DNA from 3 places in the Bradyrhizobium sp. 76 genome. Region 2 is predicted to be linked to each of the others. Evidence: predicted binding sites of a transcription regulator. Region 2 holds the regulator's gene; each other region holds the start of a gene.

Region 1 (9,888 bases), on a different contig from region 2:
CGGTGCTGGGCGCGCCGGCCGCGATCCTGGTTAGCCTCATCATGGTGCCCGAGACATCGGACAAGCACACCGGCGGCGCGCTGGAGGCTCCCGAGATGGAGGTCTCAGGCACGATGGATGCGATCGTGAAAGGGACCGGCGCCGGGATCGAGCTGCTGATCAACATCGTCGCCATGCTGCTGGTGCTGGTGGCGCTGGTCTATCTCGTCAATGCGATCCTCGGCCTGCTGCCGGATATCGGCGGCGCCGCGATCTCGTTGCAGCGCCTGCTCGGCCTCGTGATGGCGCCGGTATGCTGGCTGATGGGATTGCCGTGGGACCAGGCGATCACCGCCGGCAGCCTGATGGGCACGAAAACCGTCCTGAACGAGCTGATCGCCTATGTCGACTTCTCGAAGCTGCCGCCCGGCACGCTCGATCCGCGCTCGCGCCTGATCATGCTCTATGCGATGTGCGGCTTCGCCAATTTCGCCAGCCTCGGCATCATGATCGGCGGGCTCGGCGTGATGGCGCCGGAACGGCGCGAAGAAATCAACGCGCTCGGGCTGAAGTCGATCGTGTCGGGGACGCTGACAACGTGTCTGATGGGAGCGGTGGTGGGTGTGCTGGCCTAGGCTCTCTCCGCTCGTCATTGCTAGCGCAGCGAAGCAATCCAGAAATGCATCTTTGGAAACAGTCTGGATTGCTTCGTCGCAAGGGCTCCTCGCAATGACGGCGGAGAGAGTCGAGCGCCTAAGCCTTGGAATCTATAAACACGAAACATGAGCCTGGCTTCGCACGGTTGAGAAACCGCGTTCGGTTCGTTCACGCTGACGGATGCTCTAAGCCAAAGCTGCGGCCACGGTGCGAAATGCCATGACCGCGCGATCAATATCCGCATCATCGATATGGCGATGGGTCACGCAGCGCAATCGACGCCTGCCCCAGGGCCTCGCCCTCAGGCCCTCCCTCTCCAGAGCCCCCGACCACACGGCGCTGTCGCGCCCGGAGAGAGAGACATCAATCTGCACGATATTCGTCTGCGGGATTGTCGCGCTGATCTTTGGATGCATCCCGTTCAACGCATCACTCAGGACCCGCGCACGCCGGTGATCGTCCGCCAGACGCGTCCCCATGACCTGAACCGCCTCCAGGCCGGCCGCGGCCAGGACGCCGATCTGACGCTGCGTGCCTCCCAGCATGCGGCGAAACCTGCGGCTGCTGTCGATCACTGCGCGTGGCCCGGCGAGCACGGCACCGGCGGGTGCGCTCAGGCCCTTCGACAAACACAGAGAAACCGTGTCGCAATGTCTCGCAATTTCGGCCGGCGCCGTTTCAAGGGCGACGGCGGCGTTGAACAGCCGCGCACCGTCGAGATGCACCGGGACACCGCGGGCCGAGGCCATAGCGTGCACGGCCTGCATATGATCCAGCGGCAATACGGCGCCGCTCGCGTTGTTGTGCGAGGTTTCCATTGCGACAAGAGCGGTCCCGAGCTTGAGCCCCTCGCCCTGCAGGGCGTCCTCCAGCAAATTTAGATCCATTGCGCCGGCGGTGCCGGCAATGGCGAGGTAGAACTGCCCCGTAAACGTCGCCGCCCCTCGTTCCGAGGTGTACATATGGGCATTCGATTCCAGCACGATCTGTTCGCTGCGCTGCGACTGCGCCAGCGTCGCCAGCAGATTGGCCATTGTGCAGCTCGGCACAAACAGGCCGGCATCCTTGCCCAACGCCGCAGCCGCGACGGCCTCCAGCTCCTGCACCGTGGGGTCACCGTCCAGCCCGTCATCGCCGAGCGGCGCAGAGGCCATGCGGGCATACATCGCCTCGGTCGGCTTGGTGACGGTATCGCTGCGCAGGTCGATGGGTGGCAACCCGGCGCCCGCCGGACTCGTGTCGTGTTGATGTGCCATTGCGAGACCTCTAGAGCGCTTGTCGCGTCATTCGTAGACTGCCGGGTCGCCGGAATCGGTCGGGTTGGCCAGCGCCCGCTTGAGGGCGGCGCTCATCGGGAATTTCAGGTTGAGGCCATGCGGTGGAATCGGTGAATTGAAATATTTGTCGTAGAGCGCCGCAATCTGCCCGCTCTTCATCAGGTCGATCACGGCATCGTCGACCATCTTCTTGAAAGCAGGATCATCCTTGGGTTGGACGATACCATAGGGCGCCGTCTCGAGGCTCTTGCTACCGATCAGGAAGTCATCCGGCGTTCTGGACGAGGCAACCGTGGCATAGGCGAGACCGTCATCGTTGGCGGTGCCGGCCACCCGGCCCGTCGATACCAACAAGAAGGTCTCGGCGGTGTCCTTGGCCGGCACCACCGTGATGCTGAGATTGTTCTTGGCGTTGATCAGCGTAATCACCTTGAAAGTCTGGCCGCCGGCTTGGGCGGCGATGGCCTTGCCGCGAAACGAAGCCGGGTCGTTGACATCGACCCCGCCATCCTTGCGCGCGACGAGGACGACCTGCGCAACGAAGGTGGTGGGAGCAAAGGCAACGAGTTTATGCCGCTCGACATTATTGGTCGTGTTGCCGCATTCGAGATCGATCGTGCCGTTGGCGAGCAGCTGAATACGTGTCGCCGAGGTTATGGGGTTGTAGCGAACCTCGAGCTTGGGAAGCTTGAGGGCCGTCTTGATCGCCTGCACCACCTGTTCACAGATTTCCACGGTGTAACCGATCGGCTTCTGGTTGCCGTCGAGATAGGCGAAGGGCACCGAGGTCTCGGGGTACCCCAATGTGATCGAGCCGCTCTCACGGATCTTGTCCAGCCTGCCCGCACCCTGGGCCATGGCCTCGCTGGAAAGAAGAACACCAGCGACGGTCGCCGCGGCCAGTGCCTTGATCATCGTCGCTTTCATATGTCCCTCTCTTGTTGCGAATGCCGGTGACGCCGTCCACGGTGGGTGAGCAAACCCAGGACAGCTCCGTGCAAACAGCTCCGTGCTCTGGACTATCGTCCAAAAGCCCGATCTGATGAAATTCCAGTTTCATACTCTCCTATACGGATTTGATATGGCCAGCAGACGGATGGGCCTGAAGCATGTGGAGGCTTTTCGGGCGGTCTTCGTGACGGGATCGATGACGCAGGCGGCTCAGCGCATGCATACCTCGCAACCCCAGATCAGCCGCCTGATCGGACAGCTGGAGGCGATCACGCAGTTCCCGCTGTTCGACCGCAGCGGCGGCCGCCTCCGTCCCACCGTGGACGGATCGCGCTTTTTCCAGGAGGTCGAGAAGACTTTCATCGGCCTGGCGGGACTGGAGGCCAGCGCAGCCAGCATCCGCTCGTTCGGTATGGGTCGGTTAAGTGTTGCGGCGATGCCGCGCCTGGCCGGCGGCCTGCTGACACGCATCGCGGCACGCTTCAAGGTGGACTATCCGCATGTGATGATCTCGATCCGATCCGGCACGGCGAGCGCCGTGCACGACTGGGTCAGTTCCGGGCTTTGCGACACCGGATTGGCAATGCTCTACGGCGAGGTTGCGGGGGTGCATGTCGAGCCGGTGCTCAAGACGCGTTGCGTCGCGATCATGCCGAAGACGCATCGTCTTGCACAGAAGAAGACGCTGCGCCCTGCCGATTTCGCCGACGAGGCCTTCATTTCCTTCGCCACGGGGAGTCCACTCTACGATCGCATCGATACGATCTTCGCGCAGGCCGGCGTCACGCGCCGCATTGTTGCGGAGACCGATCTGGGCGCATCGGTCTGCGCCCTGGTCGCGGCGGGCCTTGGCATCAGCATTATCAACCCGATTGCCGCGCATGACGAAAGCTCTGGCGCGGCTCTGACCACGCGCCCCTTCAACCCGGCGGTCCCCGTTACGATCGCACTGCTCTATCCACCTTATGCCGCTCGCGCCCGGTTGATCGATGCCTTCAGCGAATATGCTCGCAAGGTCATGAGCACGGAATTGGGCTATCTCGAGCGGTAGCGGGTCAATCCGCGGCGAGGCTTGTGCGAGGCTGGCGCCCTCGTAGCTCCGATGGAGCGCAGCGCAATCGCGACAATCCTTCCATGTTAATCTCTTCAGGAGATTCGGGTGGAATTGATTCATGAGCGACAGCGTCGGCCAGCGTGCATTTCAAAATTCCCGGCTTCAGAAACGGCAAAAAGCCGACGTAGGGCCGTTGCTCGCGCGCGCCCTCCAGCTGCACAAAGCGGGACTTCTTCGCGAGGCAAAGAGGGCCTATCGCGAACTCCTGGAGCTCGCACCCAACCAATTCATCGCGCTGCATTTGCTGGGCGCTTTGGAGGCTGAAGCCAAAAACTATCAGCAAGCGCAAGTTCTGCTGAGCCGAGCGGTGGCCGTGGATCCGCGATCTGCCGAAGCTCATATGAGCCTGGGTGTCGCATTCAACGGGCTAAAACGTCACAATGAGGCCCGCGAGAGCTATCGAAAGGCCCTCGCCCTCCGCCCCAACTACGCCTTGGCCCTGTCCAATCTCGGTAACGCGAGCGCGGCCCTTGAACTTTACCAGGAAGCGCTCGAGAGCTACGACAAGGCGCTCGCAATCGACGGAAAACTTTCCGAAGCCCATAACGGCCGGGGTTGGGCGCTCTGCCGTCTGCGCGCCTATGACCAGGCTGTCGCAAGCTTAAACCGCGCGTTGTCGATCAAGCCTGACTATGCCTCGGCGCTGTCGAGCCGCGCCGTTGCCTTGCGGGAGCTTCAGCGATTCGACGAAGCCATGGCGGATTGCAATCGCGCAATCGCCCTGGCACCTGACGACGCGAATGGATGGCTCTGGCGGGCCAGCATCTTGCTCCTGACCCGGCAAGTTGCCGAAGCATTGTCCGATTGCGAGAAGGCTCTCGCGGCCGATCCCGGCTTCTCTCAGGCCCACAGCCTGCTCGGCCAATGTCTCGCGGCACTTGGCCGGGTCGACGAAGCCCTCGCCAGTTTCGACAGAGCTCTCGACATCGAGCCCGATCAGAGCACGATCTCCAGCAAGATATTCACCCTCGACTTTATGGCCGACGCCAGCGTTGCGCAGCATCAGCAAGCGCGACGTGTATGGTGGGAGCAGATCGGTGCGAAGATCGCCTCAGCAGCGGCGGGACCACATGACAACAGCCGCGATCCGGATCGCCGTCTGGTGCTGGGTTATGTCTCGTCGGATTTTCACGCACATTCGGCGGCGTTCATTTTCAAGCCGGTCCTGCAGCACCATGATCGGGCACAGTTCGAGATCGTGTGCTACGCTTGTTCACCGAAAACGGATGCGACGACCCGCGAATTTCAGGGGATCGCCGATCGCTGGCGCGATGCCTCGCAATGGTCCGACGATCGCCTCGCCGCCCAGATCCGCGCCGATGGTGTCGATATCCTGATCGATCTGTCCGGCCATACCAGCGGAAACCGCCTCGGTGTGTTTGCGCGCAAGCCGGCACCAGTTCAAGTGCATGGCTGGGGCCACGGCACCGGCACCGGGCTGCCAACGATCGATTATCTATTCTCGGACCCGGTCGCGATTCCTGCCGCGGTTCGGCATCTGTTTGCGGAGACCGTCGTCGACCTGCCGTGCTTTGTGACGCTGGCGCCGCTGCCAGCGGGCATTGCGCGGACGCCGACGCCGGCGATCGCGAACGGCTTCATCACATTCGGTGTCTTCAACCGCATCAGCAAGATTTCGAACGAGGCGGTGGACGTCTGGTCCAGGATTCTCGAGCGGGTGCCGGGTTCGCGACTGCTGATCAAGGATACTGCGCTGGACGCTCAGCTGGTCCGCGACAATCTGCTGGCGCGGTTTGCAGCTGGCCGGTTGCCTGCCGAACGCGTCGATCTGCTCGGAGCCACGTCGCGAGACGAACATCTGGCAGCGTTCAATCGCGTCGATATTGGCCTCGACCCATTCCCGCAGAATGGCGGCGTCAGCACGTGGGAAGCCTTGCAGATGGGCGTGCCGGTAGTGGCGAAGCTCGGTCACAGTCTGCCGAGCCGTGCTGCCGGCTCCATCCTCGCCGCGTTGGGCCTGCCGGACTGGGTCGCGGAAAGCGATGAGGTCTATGTCGAGATCGCAGCGAGCCGTGGGGCACAGATCGGCGACCTCGATAAGTTGCGCCGCGAACTGCCCGGACAGATCAGGGCTGCCGCCGCCGGCAACCCCGTCTCATACGCGCAAGCGGTGGACGATGCCTATCGCGCGATGTGGAAACGCTATTGCAACGACGGCGGCTGATCTCCGCCACGCCTACGCCTTCAACTCCACCGTCCTGAACTCGGCCGGCAGGATCACCTCCAGCAGTTCGACGTCGTCCGAATAGTCCAGGATCATGTGCTTGATCTTCGGCGGCTGGGTCCAGGCGCTGCCTTCTTTCATCAGCGTCTCGCCCTCTCCGTCCATATAGGTCTTTACCCAGCCCTTGAGCACGTACACCATCTGGAATTCGACGTCGTGGAAGTGCAGCTTCGACACCTCGTCCGGATTGCAGGGGCCTTGCAGCCGGATCACGTGCGCTTGCGCCAGCCCGTGGCTCGCAGCGGCGATGCCGAGATCGCGATACTTCGCGTAGGTGCGCAAACCGTCGGCCTTGAAGTCTTCCTCGCGATGATGGCTGATCGCGATGCGCTGCTTGGGCCGCGCCGGTTTCTTGACGGATGACTTGGCCGGAGTCGCGCGAGCTTTCGCCTTCACCGCCTTGCGCGCCGTCGATCGTGCGGCGGGTTTGGCCCCGCTTCGCTTCTTCACCGCCGCCTGCGATGCGCTACGCGATTTTGCTTTCTTGGCCATGGCGGTCTCCCCTGTTGTTATAGGGGAGAGGTTAGCACGGAATGCGAAATCGTAGGATGGGTTAGCGTCAGCGTAACCCACCCTACAGCACCACGCTCGCCTTCAATGCAGCCGGAATACGCCGTCGACCGCGCGCAGCTCGGCCGGCTTGATCAGCTTGGAATGCGCGACCGTGACCGAGAACAGCGGACCGTCAAGCTTCTTCTGCCAGAACGCCAGGAAATCCGTCAGCGCCGGAAATTTCGGAAACATGTCGTAGTTCTGCCAGACATAGGTCTGGAGCAACGAGCGATGATCCGGCATCCGGTAGAGAATTTCGGCTGTCGTCAACCCGTAACCCAGCACCTGTTTCCGGAAGTCGTCGGAAACAACCCCAACTCGCGAGACCATGCCAACCTCCTTTGCAGGAGCGCATATTCAAGGGGTGGCTTTCCGGTACGCCCTACGAGCCACCCGGTGGAGATGCGCTCACATGAGTGAAATGTGACGCAAACTGACAATCCATCTCAAGCCCAAAAGTTTAACAAGCTGTTGAAATTCAATGCGTTAGCAGCAGATGCGGCTCCGTGCTAATACGGGCGCGGAGCGCGATTAACGATGGAAAGAGATTTTGGCAGGCGGCGCTTCCGAGTGCTATTTTTCTGCTACAAGCCCTTGCTCCCGCCAAAATCCTGCCTTATCTCAGCTGTGCCTGTGCTAGCACTCGCGGGCGCAGACTGCTAACAACCCAAAATTCCCAACTTGTGCAAAAGCTTAGGAGAACTGCATGAAATTCCGTCCGCTTCACGACCGCGTCGTGGTCAAGCGCATCGACGCAGAAGAGAAGACCGCTGGCGGCATCATCATTCCCGACACGGCCAAGGAAAAGCCCTCGCAGGGCGAGATCGTCGCCGTGGGCCCGGGTGGCCGCGACGAAGCAGGCAAGCTGATCCCGATCGACCTGAAGGTCGGCGACCGCGTGCTGTTCGGCAAGTGGTCCGGCACTGAGGTCAAGATCGACAACGTCGATCTGCTGATCATGAAGGAAAGCGACATCATGGGCGTCCTCGACGTCCCCGCTTCCAAGAAGAAGGCGGCCTAAGAGCCCCTCTCTCCCCCAGCTAAACCTCTCAAGGAAAAATTCAGATGGCAGCTAAAGAAGTCAAATTCGGCGTCGATGCACGCGACAAGATGCTTCGCGGCGTCGACATCCTCGCCAACGCGGTGAAGGTCACGCTCGGTCCGAAGGGCCGCAACGTCGTCCTCGACAAGTCGTTCGGCGCTCCCCGCATCACCAAGGACGGCGTCACCGTCGCCAAGGAGATCGAGCTCGACGACAAGTTCGAGAACATGGGCGCGCAGATGGTGCGCGAAGTCGCCTCGAAGTCCGCTGACGCGGCCGGCGACGGCACCACCACCGCCACCGTGCTGGCCCAGGCGATCGTGCGCGAAGGCGCCAAGTCGGTTGCCGCCGGCATGAACCCGATGGACCTCAAGCGCGGTATCGACATGGCGGTGGAAGCCGTGGTCGCCGACCTCGTCAAGAACTCCAAGAAGGTCACCTCGAACGAGGAAATCGCCCAGGTCGGCACCATCTCCGCCAACGGCGACGCCGAAATCGGCAAGTTCCTCTCCGACGCCATGAAGAAGGTCGGCAACGAGGGCGTCATCACGGTCGAAGAAGCCAAGTCGCTCGAGACCGAACTCGACGTCGTCGAAGGCATGCAGTTCGACCGTGGCTACATCTCGCCCTACTTCGTCACCAACGCCGACAAGATGCGCGTTGAATTCGACGACGCCTACATCCTGATCAACGAGAAGAAGCTCTCCAACCTGAACGAACTGCTGCCGCTGCTCGAAGCCGTGGTGCAGACCGGCAAGCCGCTGGTCATCGTCGCCGAAGACGTCGAAGGCGAGGCTTTGGCCACGCTTGTCGTGAACCGTTTGCGCGGTGGTCTGAAGGTCGCGGCCGTCAAGGCTCCGGGCTTCGGCGATCGCCGCAAGGCCATGCTGCAGGACATCGCGGTTCTGACCGGTGGTCAGGCGATCTCTGAAGATCTCGGCATCAAGATGGAGAACGTCACGCTCGCCATGCTCGGTCGCGCCAAGAAGGTGATGATCGACAAGGAGAACACCACGATCGTCAATGGCGCCGGCAAGAAGGCCGACATCGAGGCGCGCGTGTCCCAGATCAAGGCCCAGATCGAGGAAACCACCTCGGACTACGACCGTGAGAAGCTCCAGGAGCGTCTTGCCAAGCTCGCGGGCGGCGTCGCGGTGATCCGCGTCGGCGGCGCGACCGAGGTCGAGGTGAAGGAGCGCAAGGATCGCGTCGATGACGCGATGCATGCGACCCGCGCCGCGGTCGAGGAAGGCATCGTCCCGGGCGGCGGCGTCGCCCTGCTCCGTGCCTCCGAGCAGCTCAAGGGCCTGCGCACCAAGAACGACGACCAGAAGACCGGCGTCGAGATCGTGCGCAAGGCGCTCTCCGCGCCGGCTCGGCAGATCGCGATCAACGCCGGTGAAGACGGCTCCGTGATCGTCGGCAAGATCCTCGAGAACAAGTCGTACGCTTACGGCTTCGACTCGCAGACCGGCGAATACGGCGATCTCGTCAAGAAGGGCATCATCGACCCGACCAAGGTGGTTCGCGCGGCGATCCAGAACGCGGCTTCGGTTGCGGCTCTCCTGATCACCACGGAAGCCATGGTCGCCGAGCTGCCCAAGAAGGGCGGCTCCGGTCCCGCGATGCCCCCGGGCGGCGGCATGGGCGGCATGGATTTCTGATCCAGCCACTCAGGCACAATACGAAATGCGAAACCCCGGCAGCGATGCCGGGGTTTTTGTTTTCTCCGCTCCTCATTCCGCAGCGGCGCGCAGCGCCGGGCCCGGAATGACGGGACGGCCTCACCACACCTTCCCCAGCCGCTCCATGTGTGGTTCGCCGTGCTGGTCGAGCGACCAGAATATCCGCGTCACCTTGCCGACCAGATTGTCCATCGGCACGAATCCGATCGACGACATCACGCGGCTGTCGCTCGAGTTGTCGCGATTGTCGCCGAGCACGAAGAAATGGCCCGGCGGCACGGTGTAGACGTCGGTGTTGTCGTAGTAGCCGTTGTCGACGCAGTCCTGCGTGACGTAGGAGGAGCCGTTCGGCAGCGTCTCGCGCCAGCGCTTGGCCTTTGCACTGT
Region 2 (9,888 bases):
CGGGCGATGCGATTTTCGGTTCTGCCGGGGTCTCAGTCTTCGCCATCGCCGCCCCGCAGATCTTTGGCAAGCTCGAGCGCGCGGGCATAGACCTGGCGGCGCGGCCGGCCCGAGAGCGCGACCGCATGCGCCACCGCATCCTTGACGCTGTTCGCGGCGAGCTGCTCGCGCAGGAGGTCGTCGAGCGCGTCCGATGTCAGCATCTCGGCATCGGCCGCAGGCGGAGCGATCACCAGCACGAATTCGCCGCGCGTCTCCAGCGTGTCGGCATCGCGCGCGAGCTCACGCAGCGTCGCGCGCGAAATCTGCTCGTGCAGTTTGGTCAGCTCGCGGCAGATCGCGGCTTCACGGGTCCCCATGATCTCGGCGAGCTCGGCGAGCGTGTCCTGCACGCGATTGCCGGAGTCGAACATCACCAGCGTCGCATCGATGCGCGCAAGCTCGGCCAGGCGCGACTTCCGCGCGGCTGATTTGGAAGGCAGAAAGCCTTCGAAGAAGAAGCGGTCGGTTGGCAGCGCTGCGACCGACAGCGCCGCCAGCACCGAGGACGGGCCGGGCAGCGCGTAGACGGCGTGGCCGGCGGCGCAGACCTCGCGCACCAGCTTGTAGCCGGGGTCCGAGATCAGCGGCGTGCCGGCGTCCGACACCAGCGCGATCGAGCCGCCCTGCGAAAGCCGCTCCAGGATTTTTGGACGGGCCGCTTCCGCGTTATGCTCGTGATACTGCTTGAGCTGCGCGGAGATGTCGTAGCGCTCGGTCAGACGCCGCGTGATCCGGGTGTCCTCGCAGGCGATGACATCGACCCCGGCGAGGGTCTGCAGTGCTCGCAGCGTGATGTCGCCGAGATTGCCGATGGGGGTCGCGACCAGGTGCAGGCCAGGCGCGGCCTTCGGCGCGACAAGCCGATGGGCGTCGATGGAGAAACCGCGCGAGGCGGGCTCCGTAGTCTCAGGTGTATTTATCGGGGACGGCTTTGCGCGCATAATCAGACGAACTTAGGCATGATCCCCGGGGCTGGGAACCGGTCCCCGGAAAAAGATCGTGCCTGGGCAAGGGGCGAGGCAAGGACTGGAATGTGATCCATTCGGCATCACATTCCCCAGGGAATGAAGCGTCAGCGCCATATTCGCGGCGGAAACGCCGCCTTGATGCTGGCTGACGGACGGCGGACAGCTAGCCAGAACTTGAGAGGAAGCCGCGTTAAGCGGGCATTATCCTTTTGTTTGAGTTAACTATTTGCCGACAATATGCCTGAATTCACGACTGGTGTCGTGGAGAATATCGTGAGCGGCTGGCGACGGTCGGTCAGAAGAGAAACTGTCATGACGGGCCCGCGTGATCCCAGATCTTCCTTTCCGGAGGAGTCTCCCGTTCAGGGGCCCCTGATATCAGGGGCGACCCGGCGGAGCGCGCTCGGCCTGTTGCTCGGCGCGCCGCTGCTGTCGGCCTGCGCCGGCGTGCAGCAGAGCCTGAGCCAGTTCTCCAATCCGTTCAGCAGCTCCTCACCGCCTCCGGCCCAGCCGGCCGGCCCGCCGCAGCAGGCGACGACCGCCGGCACCGGCGGAGTGAAGGTTGCCGTGATCCTGCCGCTCTCGGCGTCGGGCAATGCCGGCCTCGCCGCGCAGTCGATGCGTAATGCCGCCGAGATGGCGCTGGCCGAGTTCCAGAATCCCAACATCCAGCTCCTGATCAAGGACGACAATGGCAGCCCGCAGGGCGCGCAGGCGAGTGCGCAGCAGGCGGTCGACGAGGGCGCCGAGATCATCCTGGGGCCGCTGTTCGCGCAGTCGGTGCCTGCGGTGGCGCAGATCGCGCGCACGCGCGGCATCCCGGTGATGGCGTTCTCGACCGACTCCAGCATCGCCGGGCGCGGCGTCTATCTGCTGAGCTTCCTGCCGGAGTCCGACGTCAACCGCATCGTCGAATATTCCGCCAGCATCGGGAAGCGCTCCGTCGCCGTGCTCGTGCCTGACAATGCCTATGGCAACGTGGTCGAGGCCGCGGTGAAGGCGGCGGTGCCGCGTCGTGGCGGGCGCATCGTCGCGTTCGAGAAATACGGCGCCGATCGCGCCACGCCGGCCCGGACCGTGGCGCAGCAGCTCGGCAGCGCCGATGCGCTGTTCATCGCCGATGATGGCGACGCCGTCGTCTCCGTCGCCGATGCAATGAGCGCGGCGGGTGCGAATCTGCGCAATATCCAGCTGCTCGGCACCGGCCTGTGGGACAGTCCACGCGTCTATGCCAGCCCAAGCTTGCAAGGTGGCCTCTACGCCGCCCCCGATCCGGCCGGCTTTCGCGCCTTCTCCGGCCGCTATCGCACCAAATACGGCGCCGAGCCGATCCGTACGGCCACGCTCGCCTATGACGCCGTCGCCCTCGTCGCCGCGCTCGCGCGCACGCAGGGCACCACGCGCTTCTCGTCCGACGTGCTCACCAATCCTTCCGGATTCGCCGGCATCGACGGCCTGTTCCGCTTCCGCGCCGACGGCACCAACGAGCGGGGCCTTGCGGTGATGAAGGTCACGACCGGCGGCGGCGTTGCGGTGGCAGGCTCGCCGAAGAGTTTTGGAGCGTAGCTGTTTCCTCGACGTCGTCCTGGCTTTCGCCAGAACGACGATGGAGAGACCTTACGCCGCGAGATCGGCGACCACCGCATCCAGCACCGGAAAACCGCTGCTGGTCACGCGCAGGCGGCCGGTTGCATCCACCGTGATCGCGCCTTCTTCGCGCAGCAGCGTGATGCGCTTGGGATCGAGCGAGCGGCCTGACAGCGCGCGGTAGCGCTCGGGGTCGATGCCCTCGACGAGGCGCAACCCCATCAGCAAAAATTCGTCGGCGCGTTCTTCGCTGTTGAGGAGATCGTCGGTGACGACGCCGTGGCCGTTGGTCTCGACCCGCATCAGCCAGGCTTCGGGACGCTTCTCGGTGGCGGTGGCGTGCCTGATACCGTCGATGTCGAGCCGGCCATGGGCACCGGGGCCGATGCCGGCATATTCCTCGCCGCGCCAGTAGACCAGATTGTGCCGGCACTCGGCGCCGCGCCGCGCGTGATTGGAAATCTCGTAGGCGGGCAGGCCGAGCCTGTCGCAGGTCTCCTGCGTGACGTCGTAGAGCGCGCGGGCGACTGCTTCATCCGGCGTCTTCAGCTTGCCGGCCTGATGCAGGCCGAAGAACGGCGTGCCCTCTTCGATCGTCAATTGATAGAGCGATAGATGCTCGGCCGCCTCGCCGATCGCGAGACGCAATTCATCGGCCCACATCGCCGGCGTCTGGTCGGGACGGGCATAGATCAGGTCGAACGAATAACGATCGAACGAGCGGCGCGCGATGGCGACCGCGTCGAGTGCCTCGCGCGCGCTGTGCATGCGACCGAGCGCCTTCAGCGAGGCATCGTCGAGCGCCTGCACGCCGAGCGAGACGCGATTGACGCCGGCGGCGCGATAGCCCGCGAAGCGCGTAGCCTCGACACTGGTCGGGTTTGCCTCCAGCGTGACTTCAACGTCTTTCGCCACAATCCAGTGCTTGCCGATGGCATCGAGCACAGCGCCGACGGTTGCAGGCTGCATGAGCGAGGGTGTGCCGCCGCCGAGAAAGATCGAGGTGACTTCGCGGCCGGGCGCGCGCTCGGCGGTCGCAGCGATCTCGCGCGCGAAAGCCGACGCAAACCGCGCCTCGTCGATCGCGGCGTGGCGGACATGGCTGTTGAAGTCGCAATAGGGGCACTTCGACAGGCAGAACGGCCAGTGCACGTAGACGCCGAAGGCTTCGGATTCTTTTTTTGACGCGTTTTCCTGGCGCGAACCGGTATCCACTTCGCTCGAAAACGCTCTAGCGTGGCTCAAGGCAGATCTCCGCCAATTTCACGAAGGCGCGGGCACGGTGCGACAGGCCGAGACCGAGCGGCGGCAGGCCGTGCTTCTCGATGCTCTCCATCTCGCCGAAGGTGCGGCTATGGCCGTCGGGCAAAAACATCGGGTCGTAGCCGAAGCCGGCGGTGCCGCGCGGCGGCCACACCAGCGTGCCGTCGACGCGCGCCTCGACCTCTTCGAGATGATCGTCGGGCCATGCAACGCAAAGCGCGGACACGAAGTGCGCCTTGCGCTTGGCGGGCGTGGTCGCGCCGCGCTCCTGCAACAGCCGTTCGATCTGCGCCATCGCCGCGGCAAAATCCTTGTTCGGCCCGGCCCAGCGCGCCGAGTAGATGCCGGGCGCGCCGTCGAGCGCGTCGACCACGATGCCGGAATCATCGGCGAAGGACGGCAGCTTGGTCGCCCGCGCTGCCGCGATCGCCTTGATCGCGGCGTTGCTGCGGAAATCGTTTCCGGTCTCTTCCGGCTCCGGAAGGCCTAATTCGCCGGCCGACACCGCCTCGATGCCGTAAGGCGCGAGCAGCTCCTTCATCTCGGCGAGCTTGCCGGGATTATGGGTCGCGATGACGAGCTTTCCGGTGATTCGGCGATGCATCGGCCTATTGACTACGCTACCGCCAGTTTCTGCAAGTCCACCAGACGCGCCACGCCCTTGCGCGCCAGCGCCATCAGCGCCAGGAACTCGGCTTCCGTGAACGGCTCGCGTTCCGCGGTGCCCTGGACCTCGATGATGCGGCCATCGCCCGTCATGACGAAGTTGGCGTCGGTGTCGGCTTCGGAGTCCTCGGCATAGTCGAGGTCGAGCACGGGCGTGCCCTTGTAGATGCCGCAGGAGATCGCGGCGACGTTGTCGCGCAACACATTGGCTTTGACCATGTTGCGCGCCTTCATCCAGGTGATGCAATCGGCGAGGGCGACCCAGGCGCCGGTGATCGAGGCCGTGCGGGTGCCGCCATCGGCCTGGAGCACGTCGCAATCGACCGTGATCTGGCGCTCACCGAGCGCTTCGAGATTGATGATAGTGCGAAGCGAGCGGCCGATCAGGCGCTGAATTTCCACGGTGCGGCCGCTCTGCTTTCCTGCGGAGGCCTCGCGGCGGGTGCGTTCGGAGGTCGCGCGCGGCAGCATGCCGTATTCGGCGGTGACCCAGCCACGGCCCTGGCCCTTGAGCCACGGCGGCAGGCGGTCTTCCAGCGTGGCGGTGACCAGCACGTGGGTGTCGCCGAATTTCACCAGGCACGAGCCTTCCGCATATTTGACCACGCCGCGCTCCAGCGTCACGGGGCGCAATTCGTCGGGCGCACGGCGGCTTGGCCGCATGGGAAATCCTCCAAAACTCTCGGAAAAGGGCTGTTGGCGGTGCTTGTAGGGGGGGTGAGGGTGGGCGGCAAGGGGGAAGATCGAGGCCTTATTCACCCCCGATTTTCAATCCGCGAACGCCACGCTTGTCAGAAGCCCCAAGGATAGACAAATTACCTGTATCTGAGAGGAGTTACGGTCTGTGGCCCATCACGATCCGATCCATTTGATCGCGCCGCGCGCGGGCCTCGCCCAGCTCAACGAGCGTTCCCGCGACATCTTTCGCCAAATCGTCGAAAGCTACCTCGCGACCGGTGAGCCGGTGGGCTCGCGCAATATTTCGCGCCTGATCGCCATGCCGCTGTCGCCCGCTTCAGTCCGCAACGTCATGGCCGACCTGGAACAGCTCGGCCTGATCTACGCCCCGCACACCTCCGCCGGCCGGCTGCCGACGGAACTCGGCCTGCGCTTCTTCGTCGATGCCCTGATGCAGGTCGGCGACCTCAATGACAGTGAACGGCAGGCGATCCAGAGCCAGTTGACCTCCGTCGGCCACGCGCAATCGGTGGAGGCTGCGCTCGAGGAGGCATTGACGCGGCTCTCCGGCCTGACCCGCGCTGCCGCGGTCGTGCTGACGCCGAAATCCAATGCGCGGCTGAAACATATCGAATTCGTCCGCTTGGAACCGGAAAAGGCATTGGTGATCCTGGTCGGCGAGGACGGGCAGGTCGAAAACCGCGTCTTGACGCTGCCGCCGGGAGTTCCATCCTCGGCGTTGACCGAAGCCGGCAACTTCCTCAATGCGCGGATCCGGGGCCGGACCCTGGCCGAGGCGCGGCTGGAGCTCGAGACCGCGCTCGGAGAGGCGCGCACCGAGCTCGATCAGCTGACGCATAAGGTGATCTCGGCCGGGATTGCCAGCTGGTCGGGCGGCGAGAACGAGGATCGGCAGCTCATCGTCCGCGGCCACGCCAATCTGCTCGAGGATTTGCATGCGCTGGAGGATCTCGAGCGCGTTCGCCTGCTGTTCGACGATCTCGAGACCAAGCGCGGGGTCATCGACCTGCTCGGGCGGGCCGAGACCGCGGAAGGCGTGCGGATCTTCATCGGCAGTGAGAACAAGCTGTTCTCGCTGTCGGGCTCGTCCACCATCATCTCGCCCTATCGGGATGCCGCTGGCCATATCGTCGGCGTTTTGGGTGTGATCGGGCCGACGCGGCTGAATTATGCCCGCGTGATCCCGACCGTGGACTACGCTGCCCGCATCGTCAGCCGGCTCCTGGGGGGCTGACCGGCGTCTCCCCGATCACGGGCGCTTGATTTTCGGCGCCCGAAGCACGATATCCGGGCCAGAAACCCCCTGAGATGAATGCGAAAAGAGAGCCGATGACCGATCGAGACCGGCAACCCGAAGACACGAGTGCTGCGGCCGGCGAGCCCGTGGTGTCAAAACCCTACATCATGCCCGACGATCCCGAGCCGGGCTCGGTCGAGCTTCTGCAGAAGGAAGTCGCCGAGGCGCGCGACCGCATGCTGCGGACGCTGGCCGAGATGGAGAATCTGCGCAAGCGCACCGCCAAGGAGGTCGCGGACTCCAAGCTCTACGGCGTCACGGGCTTTGCCCGCGACGTGCTCGACATCGCCGACAACCTCCAGCGCGCGCTCGATGCCGTTCCGGCCGAGGCCCGTGCGGCGGCCGATGCTGGCCTCGCCTCGCTGATCGAGGGCGTCGAGCTGACCGAGCGCTCGCTGCTCAGCGCGCTGGAAAAACACGGCGTGAAGAAGTTCGACCCCCTGGGCCAGAAGTTCGACCCGAACTTCCAGCAGGCGATGTTCGAGGTGCCCGATGCATCGGTGCCCGCGGGCACCGTCGTGCAGGTCATGCAGGCCGGCTACACCATCGGCGAGCGCGTGCTGCGTCCTGCCTTGGTCGGTGTCGCCAAGGGCGGCGCCAAGGCCGCGCCCGCCAACAGCAACGAGCCGAACGGCGCGGCGAACTGATCGATCCTCAGGATGCGGGTCTTGCAGTTCGGTCGCGCCTCTTACGCGCTCGCCGCGATATCCGCGGACTGAATCCGCTTCACGCCGGCCTTGGCCATATCGGCCCAGGCTTTTGCGAGCGAACCCTGATTGTCGATGCCGCGGCAGGCGTCTTCCACCACATAGACCTCGAAGCCCGCCTTGCGTGCGTCGAGCGCGGTCCAGGCCACGCAGAAATCCGTCGCCAGCCCCGCGACGAAGACGCGCTTGATCTTGCGCCCCTTCAGATAGCCGGCAAGGCCGGTCGAGGTCTTGCCATCGGCTTCGAGGAAGGCCGAATAGCTGTCGACGTCCTTGTGAAAACCCTTGCGGATGATGAGCTCGGCGTGCGGGATCGCAAGGTCTTTCGACAGCGCGGCGCCGTCGGTGCCCTGCACGCAATGGTCGGGCCACAGCACCTGCTTGCCGTAGGGAAGATCGACGGTCTCGAACGGCTTCTTGCCGGCGTGGACTGATGCGAAGGAAACATGGCCTTGCGTGTGCCAGTCTTGCGTCATCACCACGTTCGAAAATGCTTTCGAGATCTTGTTGATGACGGGCACCACCTGCTCGCCTTCCTTCACGGCAAGGCTGCCGCCGGGCAGGAAGCAATTCTGCACGTCGATCACGAGCAGCGCGGATGCATCGTCCGGCTTGATCGATGTGGCCGCCAGAATCGCGGTTGGCGCGAGCGCCACGAGCGCGCTCGTCGCGAGCGCCGCCAAGACTTGTCGCCGATCCAGCATCATTCGCCTCCCTCCAGGATGAACTCAACGGAAGGGGAGCCTAGTTCCGTTCGTATACGAACAGAAGCCCGAAAATGCAGCCGGCTTTGGTGAGTCGTTGGGCTGCTGACCGGATATCTTCGCCGGGACGACGATGAGTGTCGGGCTAGCCCTTCGGCTGGATGCCGTCGCGGACCGCGCGGAAGCGGGTGAAGGCGGCCGGCCATTGCTCGCGCGGGGCGCTGGCGATGATGCGCAGCGAGGCGCCGCCGCTGCTGAAGCGGATCCACTGCACCACGGTCACCGGCGTCTTGTCCTTGCCGCTGACGCCGTCGATCCGGGTCTCGAAACCCTGCTGGCCGCTGATGCGGATCGGCTCGGACATGGTGACGCGCGACTCGCGCACGCCGGGAATCTGGAGCGCCGCCTCCTGGGCGAAGCGGGCGCGGTCGTCGGCGGCTTGCGGGGTGGCGCCAATCACGCCGAGGATGATGAACGGCTTCGATTCATAGCCGGAGCTCTCGTCGCCGTCGGCCAGGATGATGCTCGAGCCCGGCGCCAGCGTGCGAACGTCCTTGAAGTCGGCGAGATCGGTGATCTTGAACGGCATCAGCGCGATCTGCTCTTCGGCCGAGACCTGCTTGCGGGTGACGACGCTCGCAAACATCTGCCGCACCGCCTCGTCGGTGTAGATCTTGATCGCATTCTCCGGAATCTGCACCGCGACATAGCCGGAGAAGCCGGCCCCCGGCACGATCATCGAATAGCGCCGCACCGGGGTCTCGCCGGCCTTGCCGCTCTCGGTCGTGAAATAGGCAAGACCCGCGGGCGTCTCGATCTTGTCCTGCTTGACGCCGTTGGCTCCGGCCGGATTGGAGTTGAAGGCGCTCACGACCTCGCCATAGGCCGCCGGCGGCAGTTCTGTGATCAGCACCTTGACGTTGCCGTCCTCGCTCTCGAAGCCGGGAAAGGTCTTGGCCGTGTTGAGACCGACCAATGGCACCATGCCGAGGCGCAAGCCGGGTGGGAAAACGGCGTCGGCAGCCAGAGCCGGAAGCGCAGAGGCAACGAGGAGGGCGAGCGCAGCAAGGGGGCGGATCAGCTTCATGGGCACTCTGATTGGTTCACATTGAGGCCGTTCGATGGTCGGCCACCGGGCCGCTTTGTCGCGACGCAGCCCGATGACGAGCCCGCTCGGCCGCCCGCCTTTTAGCGGGTTTGGTCTTGCCGCAACAGGGCAGGGCGGAACGCGGTAGCCGATGATGCCGGCCGATCGCGGGACCTGTTAATAATTCCTCACCCGCAAGGCGGGTTCAGCCCGGATATGATCTTCCAAAACCCAATGTTTTCACGGCCGAAACTTGCGTTCGGTCCTTGCGGGCCCCTCCCCCCCTCCTATATGAGCGTCAACCATCGCAATATCGCGAATGTTTGATCTTAGGGGGTTTCGGTTCGGGTGCCTTCTGGGCCCAGCCAACCTGCCGCAAAAACAAGGATACAGGACCATGGGAAAGGTCATCGGGATCGACCTCGGCACCACGAATTCGTGCGTCGCCGTAATGGATGGCAAGAACGCCAAAGTCATCGAGAATTCCGAAGGCATGCGCACGACGCCTTCGATCGTCGCCGTGACGGACGACGGTGAGCGCCTCGTCGGCCAGCCTGCCAAGCGCCAGGCCGTCACCAATCCAGAGCGTACGTTCTTCGCAGTGAAGCGCCTGATCGGCCGCCGCTACGACGACCCGATGGTCGAGAAGGACAAGAAGCTCGTTCCGTACAAGATCGTGAAGGCTTCCAACGGCGACGCCTGGGTCGAGGCCGACGGCCAGACCTACTCGCCCTCGCAGGTCTCGGCGTTCATCTTGCAGAAGATGAAGGAGACCGCGGAAGCCCATCTGGGCCAGAAGGTCGACCAGGCCGTCATCACCGTGCCCGCCTACTTCAACGACGCCCAGCGCCAGGCCACCAAGGACGCC
Region 3 (9,888 bases), on a different contig from region 2:
GACTGGTGCGGCACTGGATCGAGGACGGCTACGACGTTGTCTATACCGCCAAGGCGCATCGCGACAACGAACCGTTCCTGCGGCGGCTCGCCGGGCGCGGCTTCTATGCGCTGATCAATTGGGGCGCGCGCCAGAAGATTCCCGAAGACGCCGGCGACTTCCGCCTGCTGTCGCCGCGCGCGGTCGCAGCACTGAGGCAATTGCCGGAGCGCAACCGCTTCTTCAAGGGCCTTGCGAGCTGGATCGGCTTCCGCCAGATCCGCGTCGATTACGAGCCCGCGCCGCGCACCCATGGCGTGACAACCTTCAGCGCCGCGCGTCTGCTTGGTCTTTCGATCGAAGGCGTCACCTCGTTCTCGGTGGCGCCGTTGCGCTTCGCCAGCCTGCTCGGCGTGATCCTCGCCGGCGGAGCGTTCCTGTTCGGTCTGTCGATCCTGTGGGAGGTCTTGACCACCGGCAAGCAGGTGCCCGGCTATCCCTCACTCGTGATCGGCCTGATGACGATCGGCGGCGTGCAGCTCATCATGATCGGCATCGTCGGCGAATATATCGGCAAGATCCTCTCCGAGCTGAAGGCGCGCCCGATCTACTTCGTCGCCGAGCACAGTGAAAAGCATTTCGAGACCGACAAGGCTGACGAGGCCTCGAAGAGGACGGCGGCCGAATGAACGCGGCCGCGCCGCCGCGGCGGATCTGGCTCTGCGCCGACGATTACGGCATCAGCCCGGGTGTCAATCGCGCCATCCGCGACCTGATCGAGCGCGGCCGTCTCAACGCCACCTCGGTTATGATGGTGGGACCTGCGGTCGAGCGCAGCGAGATCGAAGCCCTCCAGACGGCAGCGCAAGCGAGCCCGCGCTGCGCGATCGGATTGCACGTGACATTGTCGGCACCGTTCCGGCCGCTCACCATGCATTTCCGCCCACTCGACGGCGACATGTTTCTCCCGTTTCCGAAGCTGCTGCGCGCGGGTCTTGCGCGAAGGCTCGACCGCGAATTCTTTCGCAACGAGGTCAAGGCGCAGCTGGCAGCCTTCGCGAAAGCGTTCGGGCGCGCGCCTGACTTCGTCGACGGCCATCAGCATGTGCAGCTCTACCCGCAGGTGCGCGACGGCTTTATCGACGCAGTCGCCGAAGTCGCGCCAAAAGCCTGGGTGCGCCAGGGCGGCCGCGACCTGCCGCTGATGCAGCGGCTGGCCTCACCGAAAGCCATGGTGCTCGATATCCTCAGCGCGCAATTCCGCCGCCGGGCCGGCAGCGCGGGCCTCAGCTTCAATCCCGGCTTCGCCGGCGCCTATGATTTCACGCAGGCGGCCGATTTCGGCGAGCTGATGCGGCATTTCCTCGAAGGCCTGCCGGATGGCGGTCTCATCATGTGTCATCCCGGCTTCGTCGACGACATCCTCACCGGGCTCGACCCGATGACGGACGTCCGGGAACGCGAGCACGCCTATCTCGCCGGCGATGCCTTCGCGCGCCTGCTGACGGACAGCGGCGTCGCGCTGGGATGAAACCAGCAGTTTGCGAAAGCCGCCCGCGGGGCAGCTTGTCGCATACCGAAATTTAATCCTGCCGGCACTGTTGGGGCCACAATGGAACCCTACATCTGCCTCGCGCTTGTTTTGCGCGAGGGAGACTGACCATGACGCCGCAGGAACGCCAGCTCGTCGACGAGCTTTTCGACCGGCTTTCAAAACTGGAAAATGCACCGCGCGATCCCGACGCGATCGCCGCGATCTCCGACGGCCTGCGCAAGGCGCCCGGCGCGATCTATGCGCTGGTGCAGACCGTGCTGTTGCAGGACGAAGCGCTGAAGCGCGCCCATGCCCGTATCCAGGAGCTGGAGGCGGCGCAGGCGCCCGAACAGGCGCAGTCCGGCGGTTTCCTGGACACCATGCGCGACACGCTGTTCGGCGGGGGTCCGTCGCGCGGCTCGGTTCCGAACGTGCCGCCGCGCGACTCGCGGCCGGTGTGGAACAGCGGCCAGGCGATGCAGCAAAGCCAGCCCGGTTATGGCCAGCCGCTCTACGGGCAGGCTTACGGTCAAGGTCCAGGTCAGGGCCCCGGTCAGGGCTATGGCGCGCCGCCGGTCGGCGGTGGCGGCGGTTCGTTCCTCGGCACGGCGGCGGCAGCCGCGGCCGGCGTCGTTGGCGGCTCGCTGCTGCTCTCCAGCATCCGCGGCATGATGGGCGGATCGCATCAGCAGGCTTTCGGCGACACCAATGCCCTGGGCGACCGCAGCGCTGGTGGAAGTCCCTGGAGCGGCAGCGATCAATCCGGCGGCTCGCTCGCGCGTGATGCCGGCCTCGACGACATCGGCTCGAACCGCGGTGATGCGTCCCGGCAGGGCTTCGCCGACCACGCTTCGAACGACGACCAGAACTACAACGATCAGAACGACAATGACGGCGGCAATGTCGACCTCGCCGACGACAGCGATTTCGGCGGCGGAGATGATGGCGGCAGCGATTACGCCTGACGCTTTTTATCCTTGCTCCAAACGAGAACGGCCGCCGATGAGGCGGCCGTTTTGGTTCCGAGCGCTATGCGCCTACATCACGACGACCTTGGTGCCGACATTGACGCGGCCGTAGAGATCGATGACGTCCTCGTTGCGCATGCGGATGCAGCCCGAGGAGACGTTGGTGCCGATGGTCCAGGGTTCGTTGGAGCCGTGGATACGGTAAAGCGTCGAGCCGAGATACATCGCGCGCGCGCCGAGCGGATTTTCCGGGCCGCCTTCCATGTGCCTGGGCAGATCGGGGCGGCGCGCGATCATTTCCGCCGGCGGCGTCCAGGCCGGCCATTCGCGCTTGGCCGTGATCGACTTCACGCCGGACCAGGTGAAGCCGGGACGGCCGACGCCGATGCCGTAGCGCATCGCCCGGCCGTTGCCCTCGACGAGATAGAGGAATTTGTTCGGCGTATCGACCACGATCGTGCCGGCGCTTTCATTGCCGCTATAGTCAACGAGTTGTTTCTCGAATCTCGGGTCGAACTGACGCTGCCGCGGATCGACCGCCTCCTGCTGGAGACCTGCGCCCTGCGTCTGCGGCTCGCCCATCGGCGGCAGGCGGCGCTGGTCATAATAACCAGGCTGCTGCTGATACATCGGCTGCTGCGGAGCGTAGGCCGGACCGCGACCGGGCCCGTCACCGAACATGAACTCGATGAAGCCGCCGCCCATGTTCGCATTGGAGGCGACACGCACCGGCGCAGGCGGCACTTGCGGCTGATAGAGCACCGCGGGCGGATCGTTCGGCACGCTATTGTCGAAGGCGCTAGCGCTGTTGGCGCCGGCAATGAAGGTGCAAGCGCTGCCAAGCAGCGCGACAGACATTTTCTTGAACATCGACGTACTCTGTACTGTTTCGTCTAGATCACATGCGTCGTGGCAAGCTGACCGCTGATCCGCACCCGCGACGTGGTCAATAAAGAGCAAAAGCCGTTTTGTTTGGTAAACGGAAACGCCATTTCGATTCACCACGTCGTCGGCAGCGGTGCAATTTGGCGATCAGCGTTTATTTTCGATGAACGCCTTGCACGCATGGTTAATCGCCCGTTTGCAAGCCGTCGCGCACAACCGAGACGACAGTTCCGGCTGTGAACTTCGTGTTAAATCGCTTCTGCCTACAAAGACGCGTGAGTGAGGTGGGGGGAGTTCTTGATGGCTATTCACCGCAAACGTTTTCGTGTCGAGGAGGCTATTGTCGGCGAGATGCCCAGCCCCGAAATGATTGAGGAGGCTGCGCCGATGCATAGCGAGATCATGGCCGAGTTGCGTGCGATCCGTGCACAGATGGCGAAGGGCACCGCGCCCTTGTCCGGCAGCGCCGCCATGGCGGCGATCGACGCCTCCACTGCCCACGAGCTCTCCGAAGCCCGTACCATGCTGGATACTTACCGGGCGCAGATCGAGCAGTGCGAGAAGCTGAAGGTCGAGCTCGACCTCATCCACGACGCCATCGACCGCACCAAGCGCGAGATCGCGACACTGCACGGCAAGAGCTTCGACGGCGGCGAAATGGCCAAGGTCAATGGCGAGCTCGGCGCGGTCGTCGGCGGCACCGAACAGGCGACCCAGCAGATCCTCGAAGCCGCCGAGTCGATCGACCAGGCGGCCAGCGCGATGGCCAAGGTGCAATCGGCCGATCAGCAGAAGCGGCTGGCCGACGATATCCAGGAACGCGTCATCTCGATTTTCGAAGCCTGCAACTTCCAGGACCTGACCGGCCAGCGCATCAGCAAGGTCATGAGCACGATGAAGTTCATCGAGCAGCACATCAATTCCATGATGGAGATCTGGGGCGGCGTCGACGCGATCAAGTCCCACGTCGTGCCGCAGGTCGACACCCGCAGCGATGACGACAAGCTTCTCAACGGCCCGAAGCTCGCCGGCGACGTCGGCCACGCCTCGCAGGACGACATCGACGCGCTGTTCGACTGAGCGGACGCGACACTCCGGAAAAACAAAACGCCGGCGCAAGCCGGCGTTTTTTTTGTTTTGGACGTCATTGCGAGCGAAGCGAAGCAATCCGGACTGTGTCCGCGGAGGCAGCCTGGTTGCTTCGTCGCTTCGCTCCTCGCAATGACGAGTGGCTAGGCCGGCGCCGCGACTACGCCCTCGGCGCGCAGCGGACGTAGACCATGTTGCCGTAGCGGGTGGCGGCGTCCTTGTCGATGAAGCGGGTGATGAGGACGCGGCCGTCGAAGGAGACGATCTCGCGGTCCTGCTCGCCGGGCGTCGGACCCGCCGGCCCGATATAGTTCTTGCCGCTGGGCGAACCCTTCAGCCGCAGCTCCTGCGGTGTTGCCTGGTCCGCCAGATGCATGATCACGCCGCCGGAGGAGCCGGCGGTGATCACATAAGGATTTTTGCATTGGGCCCGGGCGGCAGCCTCGGTGCGGGCGCGGTCGGCCGGGTTCTGGAACGAGGCGAGGCCCCAGCGCCCGACGATCTCGTCGGCGCGGATCGAGGCGGGCATTTCCGGACCGGTGCCGGGCTCGGCCTCGGGGGGCGGTGAGGAGGAAGAAAAGGACGGCAGGCTCATGCCGCCGCCGCAGGCGCCAAGCAGCAGCGCCAGGCAAGAAGCCGCCGCCAGATTGGCGACCGTGCGCGCGTGAGCTGAACTGATCATGGCATTCCCCCGGACAAAACCATGGCCGCACCCCTTCCGCAGCCAAGCGCAAAACCGCTGCCGGAGCAATGACGTCCTTTAATACGCCGGCGCCCCGAACAAGTTTCCAATGTCACCATCCTATATCCGTCTCACCAATCGCTTAACCACCTTTGCTTGACAGGATCGCGGCCAAGCCATATTCCCGGAACGCACCATTAGCACTCTGAAAGATGGATTGCTAACGCGCGCCGATCGATCCTCGAGAAGGGTGGACGGCAGCGCCGCCCGCCCACTTTCACTCCTTCCGAAGCGAGCCTCCAAAGGGAAACGTCATGACTAAATCCAAATTTCGTCCGCTGCATGACCGTGTCGTGGTCAAACGTATCGACGCCGAGTCAAAGACCAAGGGCGGCATCATCATTCCGGACACGGCCAAGGAAAAGCCGTCCCAGGGCGAAGTCGTCGCCGTCGGCCCCGGTGGCCGCGACGAGGCCGGCAAGCTGATCCCGATCGACCTCAAGGTCGGCGACCGTGTGCTGTTTGGCAAGTGGTCGGGCACCGAGGTCAAGATCGACAACGATGAGCTCCTGATCATGAAGGAGTCGGACATCATGGGTGTGATGGCCTAAGGCCAGACGCCTGAACGGCCGCTGAATGCATGCCCGGGTCACTCGATCCGGGCATGCATCATTCCGCCGGGTTCGATCGCGGACCCCGGGAATGAGGCGACCCAATAAGCAAGACACATCACGAAAAAAGAAGAGGAATTGCAGACCATGGCTGCCAAAGACGTCAAGTTTTCCGGAGACGCGCGCGATCGCATGCTGCGCGGCGTCGACATTCTCGCCAATGCCGTCAAGGTGACGCTCGGCCCGAAGGGCCGCAACGTGCTCATCGAGAAGTCGTTCGGCGCGCCCCGCATCACCAAGGACGGCGTCACCGTCGCCAAGGAGATCGAGCTCGAGGACAAGTTCGAGAACATGGGCGCCCAGATGGTGCGTGAGGTCGCCTCCAAGACCAACGACCTCGCCGGCGACGGCACCACCACCGCGACCGTGCTGGCCCAGTCCATCGTGCGCGAAGGCGCCAAGTCGGTTGCCGCCGGCATGAACCCGATGGACCTCAAGCGCGGCATCGACATCGCGGTCGCCGCCGTCGTCAAGGACATCGAGAAGCGCGCCAAGCCGGTCGCCGCCTCCTCCGAGGTCGCCCAGGTCGGCACCATCTCGGCCAACGGCGATGCCGCCATCGGCAAGATGATCGCGCAGGCGATGCAGAAGGTCGGCAACGAGGGCGTCATCACCGTCGAGGAGAACAAGTCGCTCGACACCGAGGTGGACATCGTCGAGGGCATGAAGTTCGACCGCGGCTATCTGTCACCCTACTTCGTCACCAACCCCGAGAAGATGACCGCCGAGCTCGAGGATGCCTACATCCTCCTGCACGAGAAGAAGCTGTCCGGCCTGCAGGCCATGCTGCCGGTGCTGGAAGCCGTGGTGCAGTCTGGCAAGCCGCTCGTCATCATCGCCGAGGACGTCGAGGGCGAGGCGCTGGCCACCCTGGTCGTCAACCGCCTCCGTGGCGGCCTGAAGGTCGCCGCCGTCAAGGCGCCGGGCTTCGGCGACCGCCGCAAGGCCATGCTCGAGGACCTCGCGATCCTCACCGGTGGCCAGCTGATCTCCGAAGACCTCGGCATGAAGCTCGAGAACGTCACGGTGAAGATGCTTGGGCGCGCGGGCAAGGTGGTGATCGACAAGGAGAACACCACGATCGTCAAGGGCGCCGGCAAGAAGCCGGAGATCGAGGCCCGCGTCGGCCAGATCAAGGCCCAGATCGAGGAGACCACCTCGGATTACGACCGTGAGAAGCTCCAGGAGCGCCTCGCCAAGCTCGCAGGCGGAGTCGCGGTGATCCGCGTCGGCGGTGCCACCGAGATCGAGGTCAAGGAGAAGAAGGACCGCGTCGAGGACGCGCTCAACGCCACCCGCGCCGCGGTGCAGGAGGGCATCGTTCCCGGCGGCGGCGTCGCGCTGCTCCGCGCCAAGAAGGCGGTTGGCCGTCTCACCAATGCCAATGCCGACGTCCAGGCCGGCATCAACATCGTGCTGAAGGCGCTGGAAGCCCCGATCCGCCAGATCTCCGAGAACGCGGGCGTGGAAGGCTCGATCGTCGTCGGCAAGATCCTGGAGAACAAGTCCGAGACCTTCGGCTTCGACGCCCAGACCGAGGAGTATGTCGACATGGTCGAGAAGGGCATCATCGACCCCGCCAAGGTGGTGCGCACCGCGCTCCAGGACGCCGCCTCGATCGCCGGCCTGCTGGTGACCACCGAGGCCATGGTCGCCGAGTCGCCGAAGAAGGACGCCGCGCCCGGCATGCCGGCCGGTGGCGGCATGGGCGGCTTCTAAGACCGATCCTTAGCCCACAGTGTTGCGAAGGCCGCCTCCGGGCGGCCTTCTTTTTTGGCAATCATGGCCCGTGCTTTCCAATTCAACCGGCGGCCAAAACCCACTACGGTGACGCCCGATTCGAATTGTTTGGGCCTGATCTCAACGGAACCGCTTCACACTTTCCGGATCATGCCCCATTGCCCCGGGGATTTCGTCGATGCGCGCGCTTGTGTTTTGCTCCACGGCCGTTCTGGCGGCTCTGCTTGCAGGTTCGCCTGAGGTCGCATCCGCCCAGATGAAGCTGGCGCCCAAGGCCACGGCGCCCGGCGGCGTCGAGACGCGCTATTTCACCTCGATCGACGGGTTGATGGACGGCAATGCCGATGTGATCCTGAAGGAGACACGCCAGGGCAAGACCGTCACCGCAGCCGTGCTCGACGTCTGCTATCCCGTCGCGAAGAATTCCGACCGCAAGGACCGCTTCGTCGTCAATCTCCAGGTCGCGGGCCAGAACCTGGCGGGTACGACGCAGAGCCTCGGCGCGAAGGCGCCGGTCACCGTCAAGCTGCTGCGCAAACAGGCCGGAGACACGTTCGAATTCCGCGGCCAGATCAGCATTGGCCAGGCCGTGACCGAGGTCACCTCGCCCGACAATTCCGATCTCAGCGAGAAGGAATTCCTCGACAACCAGACCTCCGACGACGGTATCACGCCGCAGCCGAAGGATTTCACCGACGTCTCGCCGGAGGCGATCGCGGTCAAGGTCAAGCTGGATGCCGCGACCGAGTTCCTGAAGAGCCTGAAGGGCCAGGACGTCGAGGTGACGCTGGCGAGCCTCACCGTCGGCTGCGACGCGTTGCGCGCGGGCGAGCAGACCATCAACATGTCGGTCGATCCGGAGCGCGCCGGTGCGCTGCTGGCAAAATTCAAGGCGACGCCCGGCGTCACCGCCGCGGGCTGGACCGCGGGCATGACCGAGATGGACCGCACCATCCGCATTGCCGCCGCCGACTGGCGCGAGGGCGACAAGATCAACCGCGACAAGCTCGCGGCCGCGGTGGCTGGCGTGCTGAGCAGGACGCTCGCGGCAAAGCCGATCTCGCAAAGCTTCAACCCGGCGACCGGCAAGCTCAAGCTGGTGTTCAAGCGGCCGAACCAGGACTTTCCCGCGCTCGAGCTCACCGACACGATCGAGGTTGCGGGTCTCGTCTCGCCCGACAAGCCGGGCACGACCGACAAGCTCATGCTCTGGGTCGGGAGTCCAGCGACCACGACCACCGACGAGAGCAGCGGCGCCAAGCTCAATCTCTCAGACGAAGCGACGGCCGACGAGGAAGGCGATCAGCCCGACGACAACGGTTCGGTCGAGGCGCTCGCCAAGGAGCTGAAGGGCCAGCGCTGGGACGCCGACAAGTCGGTGTGGAAGTAGACGCAGACACCCCCTGTCAGTCATCGCCCGCGAAGGCGGGCGATCCAGTACTCCGAGACGGCCGTGGTTGAATCGATAGGCCGCGGCATACTGGATTCCCCGCTTTCGCGGGGAATGACAGCGGTGGCTAATTTCCGTTGACGCGAAAACGCAGCGGCTTGGGGCCGACGAGCGTCAGCACGTCGCCCTGGCGCTTCCAGGTCTCGACGCTGCCGAGGGCTGCAACGAGATCGTCGTCGGCCTGGGCCCTTGCGGGCGGGCAGGAGCGGTCCTGGATCTGGCCGGGGACGAAGATCACGGTATTGCCGGCGACCGAGAACTGGCCCTTGCCGCCCTTGCACCAGAGCTCCAGCACGACCTCACCATTGTCGCCGATCTCGATGTTCGGAATCCGCTTCGAGCCCGGCTGCGGCAGCGCCTCCAGCGTCATCTCGGTGCCGAACGGAAAACCGTCCTCCGCACGCGCGAGCGTGGACATCGCGAGCATTGCAACCGCCGCACACACCATCTGCCTGAACGAAACCATGAAACCTCTCGACCGACCTGATTTGCGGCACCTTCTATAAGACGGCGGCGCCGTTGAGAAGGTTCGCGCATACGCGACGCAAAAATCCCCGCGGGGACGAATCCGCGGGGATTTGCTTCGAAGCGAATTGTGACCTGCTACTTCAGCACCATCGCCGTGAACGGCCAGACATAGGCCTGCAACGTCACGAACACGCCGACCAACGAGGCCAGCACGATCGAGTGCCAGAACACGAAGCGCAGGATCGTGCCTTCGTGCCCGTACCAATTCGTCGCAGTGGACGCGACCACGATCGACTGGGCGTCGATCATCTTGCCCATCACGCCGCCGGACGAGTTCGCCGCGGCCATCAGGATCGGCGACAGGCCAAGCTGCTCGGAGGTGATCTTCTGAAGATTCCCGAACAGCACGTTGGAAGCGGTAT

The links. The regulator HrcA, encoded in region 2, represses chaperone genes, less so after heat shock. The targets are predictions, from matches to a motif close to GTTAGCACTCNCNNNNNGNGAGTGCTAAC.
Region 1: a site for HrcA is predicted at 7,411-7,439, ahead of IVB48_RS13210 (co-chaperone GroES). Genes of this name have one in related genera too.
Region 3: a site for HrcA is predicted at 5,334-5,362, ahead of IVB48_RS25330 (co-chaperone GroES). Genes of this name have one in related genera too.

Annotation. Positions count from the first base shown of each region.
Region 1 is NZ_JADPIS010000059.1:170,446-180,333, forward strand. Features, by position in the region: gene IVB48_RS13175 (nucleoside transporter C-terminal domain-containing protein) at 1-614, shown strand, start outside; gene IVB48_RS13180 (GntG family PLP-dependent aldolase) at 822-1,892, opposite strand; gene IVB48_RS13185 (amino acid ABC transporter substrate-binding protein) at 1,920-2,840, opposite strand; gene IVB48_RS13190 (LysR substrate-binding domain-containing protein) at 2,995-3,915, shown strand; gene IVB48_RS13195 (tetratricopeptide repeat protein) at 4,037-6,163, shown strand; gene IVB48_RS13200 (cupin domain-containing protein) at 6,176-6,715, opposite strand; gene IVB48_RS13205 (usg protein) at 6,818-7,105, opposite strand; gene IVB48_RS13210 (co-chaperone GroES) at 7,482-7,796, shown strand; gene groL (chaperonin GroEL) at 7,841-9,481, shown strand; gene lepB (signal peptidase I) at 9,602-9,888, opposite strand, start outside.
Region 2 is NZ_JADPIS010000103.1:469,226-479,113, reverse strand. Features, by position in the region: gene IVB48_RS28560 (YraN family protein) at 1-46, opposite strand, end outside; gene rsmI (16S rRNA (cytidine(1402)-2'-O)-methyltransferase) at 33-983, opposite strand; gene IVB48_RS28550 (penicillin-binding protein activator) at 1,323-2,576, shown strand; gene hemW (radical SAM family heme chaperone HemW) at 2,628-3,812, opposite strand; gene rdgB (RdgB/HAM1 family non-canonical purine NTP pyrophosphatase) at 3,829-4,464, opposite strand; gene rph (ribonuclease PH) at 4,476-5,189, opposite strand; gene hrcA (heat-inducible transcriptional repressor HrcA) at 5,371-6,459, shown strand; gene grpE (nucleotide exchange factor GrpE) at 6,555-7,169, shown strand; gene pncA (bifunctional nicotinamidase/pyrazinamidase) at 7,211-7,933, opposite strand; gene IVB48_RS28515 (hypothetical protein) at 8,079-9,020, opposite strand; gene dnaK (molecular chaperone DnaK) at 9,418-9,888, shown strand, end outside.
Region 3 is NZ_JADPIS010000102.1:285,703-295,590, forward strand. Features, by position in the region: gene IVB48_RS25300 (glycosyltransferase family 2 protein) at 1-668, shown strand, start outside; gene IVB48_RS25305 (ChbG/HpnK family deacetylase) at 665-1,510, shown strand; gene IVB48_RS25310 (DUF2076 domain-containing protein) at 1,642-2,478, shown strand; gene IVB48_RS25315 (L,D-transpeptidase) at 2,551-3,351, opposite strand; gene IVB48_RS25320 (protein phosphatase CheZ) at 3,667-4,446, shown strand; gene IVB48_RS25325 (hypothetical protein) at 4,616-5,137, opposite strand; gene IVB48_RS25330 (co-chaperone GroES) at 5,452-5,748, shown strand; gene groL (chaperonin GroEL) at 5,896-7,527, shown strand; gene IVB48_RS25340 (hypothetical protein) at 7,727-8,938, shown strand; gene IVB48_RS25345 (META domain-containing protein) at 9,066-9,464, opposite strand; gene IVB48_RS25350 (L-lactate permease) at 9,602-9,888, opposite strand, start outside.